DNA from 2 places in the Acidibrevibacterium sp. genome. Region 1 is predicted to be linked to the other one. Evidence: predicted binding sites of a transcription regulator. Region 1 holds the regulator's gene; the other holds the start of a gene.
What was found. Region 1 encodes LexA, which represses DNA repair genes until DNA is damaged. Its sites were predicted from a motif close to TGTTCTANNTANGTTC; they were not measured.
Positions count from the first base shown of each region.

Region 2: a site for LexA is predicted at 1,236-1,251, ahead of ACP5M5_RS05670 (PA0069 family radical SAM protein). Genes of this name have one in related genera too.

Region 1 is NZ_JBMFWJ010000049.1:8,818-11,004, forward strand. Features, by position in the region: gene ACP5M5_RS12330 (zinc-ribbon domain-containing protein) at 131-562, shown strand; gene lexA (transcriptional repressor LexA) at 745-1,512, shown strand; gene ACP5M5_RS12340 (hypothetical protein) at 1,509-1,928, shown strand; gene ACP5M5_RS12345 (transglycosylase domain-containing protein) at 1,950-2,187, opposite strand, start outside.
Region 2 is NZ_JBMFWJ010000012.1:6,694-8,880, forward strand. Features, by position in the region: gene ACP5M5_RS05665 (NAD(P)-binding protein) at 1-1,105, opposite strand, end outside; gene ACP5M5_RS05670 (PA0069 family radical SAM protein) at 1,289-2,187, shown strand, end outside.

The DNA.
Region 1 (2,187 bases):
CGTTGTTGTTCCCTATCCTTTTGCCAAGCCAGGAAAGAGGGTGCAAACCTCGTCGCGCATTGTCCCATTCCCTTCCCCGGGGCATTGCCAGAGCCGAGCCGGGACGGCAAAGTAACTTCTCGAGACATTCATGCACATCACTTGTCCCGCCTGTGCCGCGGCTTATGAGGTTCCGGACACGCTGCTCGTGCCCGGCCGGCGGGCGCGTTGCGCGCGTTGCGGCCATGAATGGGAGCCGAGCGCCGATACCACGCCACCGCCGCCCGAGCCGGAGGCGACACCCGCGGTAACCGCCGTGGTAGCGCCCGAATCCGCCGTCCGCATTCCCGAGGCGCCGCGGGTCGCGGCCGCCGAGCGGAGGATCACACCCCCCGCGAAGCCACCACGCCGCCGGCCCGGCACCGCGATCTGGCTCGGCTGGGCGGCGAGCCTCGCAATCATCGTTTATGCCGGCTATGCCGCCGCCCACCATCGCGAGACGGTGATGCGGCGCTGGCCGCCGAGCATCCGGCTTTATAACGTGCTCGGCCTCCTCCCGGCAGCCCCTCCTGCGAAACCGTGAGGATCCCTCTCGCGGGAATGCCGCTCGCGCGCGCTTGACGGGCGAACAAGAACTAATATAGAACACTGATCAGAAATCCTGGAGTCCCTAACGGCGTTTCCTCTCGCTCGACACGGCCTGGGTGGCTTGGGGCAGCGGCCGGTGTCTTTGGGGCGAGATAAAACAAGACAGAAAAGGCTCGCATGCTGACCCGCAAGCAATACCAGCTTCTGACCGTCATCGATCAGCATCTTCGCAGCACTGGCTTCTCGCCGAGCTTCGAGGAGATGAAAGAGGCACTCGGGCTCAAATCCAAATCCGGCGTCCATCGCCTGATTTTGGCGCTGGAGGAACGCGGGTTTCTGCGCCGCCGCCATCACCGCGCCCGCGCCCTCGAAGTGCTGCGCCTGCCCGAGGACATCGCCGCCGCGAGCGGGCCGGGCCATGACGTCGCGAGTGTCTCCTCGGCAGCCGCTGGTGTGGCTTCGCCATCCGGGCTCTCTCCCCCCGCCAGTTTCGCCCCCAATGTCATCCGCGGCGACTTCTCCGCCCGGCTCCAGGGCGTGCGCGCCGCCTCCGCGGCGAGCGCGGTGCAATTGCCGCTCTATGGCCGTATCGCCGCCGGTCTGCCGATCGAGGCACTGCGTGATCATGGCACATTGATCGAGGTGCCGGTGGCGCTGCTCGGCAATGGGGAACATTATGCGTTGGAAGTCGCCGGCGATTCGATGATCGATGCCGGCATCCTCGATGGCGATACCGCGATCATCCGTCGTGGCGAGGGCGCGGAAAACGGCCAAATCGTCGTCGCCCTGATCGACGAGAGCGAGGTGACGCTGAAACGGCTTCGCCGGCGTGGCAATTCGATCGCCCTGGAGCCCGCCAACGCTCGCCACGAGACGCGGATTTTTCCCGCCGAGCGGGTGCGCCTGCAAGGGCGGTTGGTCGCGTTGTTGCGGCGTTACGCATGAGCCCGCCCCCGGCGCGGCGGGGCGGGAGCCTGATCGCTTTTCTCGCGATGGCTTTCGTCGTCGTCGGCCTTACCGGCATTCTCGCGACCTATGCCGCGCCGTTGCCGCTTGCCCGCGCTCTGCATGAAGAGGCGATGGTCGATGACGCACTCGCCGCCGGCCGTACCGCCGACATCGATGCCATGGCGGCAGCGCTCGGGAAAAATGACGAGGCGCGATTCGGCGGCGCCGCGACCGCCGCCGTCAACCGCGCGGGCGATCTTCCGGCGCGCGCCGCCGCGCTGCGCGCGGCGCTGCGCCAGACGATGACCGCCGAGGCGGAAGCCGCGGCGTGGCGGCTGCGCTTTCTGATCATCGTTGCAACCACCGCCGCGGCTTTATTCGGCGCCGCCCTGATAGGCGCCGCGCGACGTTAGAATTTCCCTTCGCCCTTTCCGTCACTCCCGCGCGACGATCACGGCGAGGTCATGGAACAAACGTGCCGGTAGGCTGCCGCCGGTGACGCCCTTGGTTGGGCTCGCATCGTCATTGCCGAACCAGACGCCGATCAGCGTGCCGCGAACCGCGCCGATGAACCAGGCATCGCGATACGCCTGGGAGGTGCCGGTTTTGCCGGCGACGCTTTCGCCCGGGATGGCGGCGGCGCGGCCAGTACCGTCGCTGACCACGGCGGCG
Region 2 (2,187 bases), on a different contig from region 1:
TGATGATCCCCGCGAGCTTGGCGAGATAGGCCGCCGGCAGCGCCGCGAGATCGCCGCCCTCATCCAGAAGCCGGCGCAGCGAAACCGCCTCCTGCGCCGCGACCGCCATGCCTTGGCCATAAACCGGGTTGAGATCGCAGATCGTATCGCCGATCGGCAGCCAGCCACGCGGCGGCGCCGCGAGGCGCTCGAAATGCCGCCAAGTATTCCCGGGCGTGATGAAGCGGGTGAACTTGCCGAGCGGCGCCGCGGCTTTCAGCGCCTCATAAAGCACCGAGGTTCTGAGCCCACGCGCGAATTCGAGAAATCCCGCGAAATCGGCGGGCGGGCGCTCGCCGAAGCGGCCAACCATGGTGACCAGCCAGCGCCCCCCCTCGATCGGCAGGATCAGCCCCGATCGCGTCTCCGCCGGCGGTCCGGCGAGCACATAAGCGTATTTCCAATCCCGCGCCGCATCCTCGGCGGGTATGAACATGCCAGTCGTATAGGCAACCTCCATGCCGATTTCGGTCACCGCGAGCGGGGCATGGCCAGTATCGGCCAGCATCGTTCGGCTCAACGTGCCATTGCGTCCGGCGGCATCGATGACGAGATCGGCGGTCAGCGTCTCCGGCGCGCCGTCTGCGCCGGCATGCCGCACGCCGATCACAGCGCTGCCATCCGTCGTCGTCACCAGCGCCGCGACGCGCACCCCCCCGCGGATCGTCACAGGAGCCAAGGCGGCGACGCGCCGCCGCGCCACCGCCTCGATCAGCGGCCGCGAGGCGGCGTAGAAATTGATGCCGATATCGAACGGCGCCAACCGCCCGAGCCGGGGGAAATCCATGTAGCTGTCGGCGCTTTGGCGCAGCGGAACGGCGCCGGCGGCGGCGAGATCGGCCTCGAACCCGGGCAGCAGCTCGGCCAACGCAAGCTGCCCGCCGAGCAGCAGGACATGCGCCTGATCACCATGCGGCACGCCGCTTCGCGCGCCCGCGCCGGTGGGCGGGTGATCGCGCTCCAAAACCAGGATTTCGGCGAAATGCGGGGCCAGCGCCGCGGCGGCGGCAAGCCCCCCGATCCCGGCGCCGATGACGATCGCGGTTTTACCGGCTCGGTCGGCCATTTCCCCCTCCATGCGCCGCATATTTGTCCTCAGGATCAGACGATATAAGCGCCCCCCGAGGGTGGCAACCCGAAAAATGTTTCTATTTTGTTCTTGACGATCGCGCCGCACGGGATCATGCTGCCTTGTCGAACAAAATAGGAACTTCAATCATCGCGGCACCCGCCGCCGCAAGGAGCGCGCATGGAGGCGAAACCCGATCCCCGCACCTCGCCGCCGCCACGCGGCCGCGGCGCGACCCATAATCCGCCGGTACGCTTTGAGACCCAGCACGCGGAGGCCTTCGATGACGGCTGGGGCACGCTCGAGGCGCAGGCGGCAGCACCGCCGCCGCTCGCAACCACCTTGATCCGCGATGCCAGCCGCTCGGCGATCAGTTGGAACGAAAGCCCCGATCTCGGGTTCGATCGCAGCGTCAATCCCTATCGCGGCTGCGAGCATGGCTGCGTCTATTGCTTCGCGCGCCCGAGCCATGCCTATCTCGGCTTCTCGCCCGGCCTCGATTTCGAGAGCAAGATCGTCTTCAAGCCCGATATCGCGCGGCTTCTCGTGCGCGAGTGGCAGCGCCCCGGCTATGTCGCGCGCCCGATCGTGCTCGGGAGCAATACCGATCCCTATCAGCCTCTGGAGCGGCGGCTCGCGCTTACCCGCGCCATTCTCGAGGTGATGCTGCGATTTTCGCATCCGGTCGCGATCGTCAGCAAATCAGCCGGCATGCTGCGCGATCTCGATCTCCTGCAAGCGCTCGCGGCGAAGCGGCTGGTCAGGGTGCATCTTTCGATCACCACCCTCGATCCCAAGCTCGCCCGCGCCATGGAGCCGCGCGCGGCAAGCCCGGCGCGGCGCCTTCAAGCACTCGCGGCGCTCGCGGCGGCCGGTGTCCCGGTGGGCGTGCTTGCGGCGCCGATGATCCCCGGCCTCAATGACGCCGAGCTCGAGCGCATCCTCGCCGCCGCCGCCGGCGCCGGGGCATCGCATGCCAGCTATGTTGTGCTGCGGCTGCCGCATGAATTGCGCGAACTTTTTGCCGCCTGGCTCGTCGCCCATCGGCCTGAGCGGGCGCGGCATGTGTTGAGCCTGAT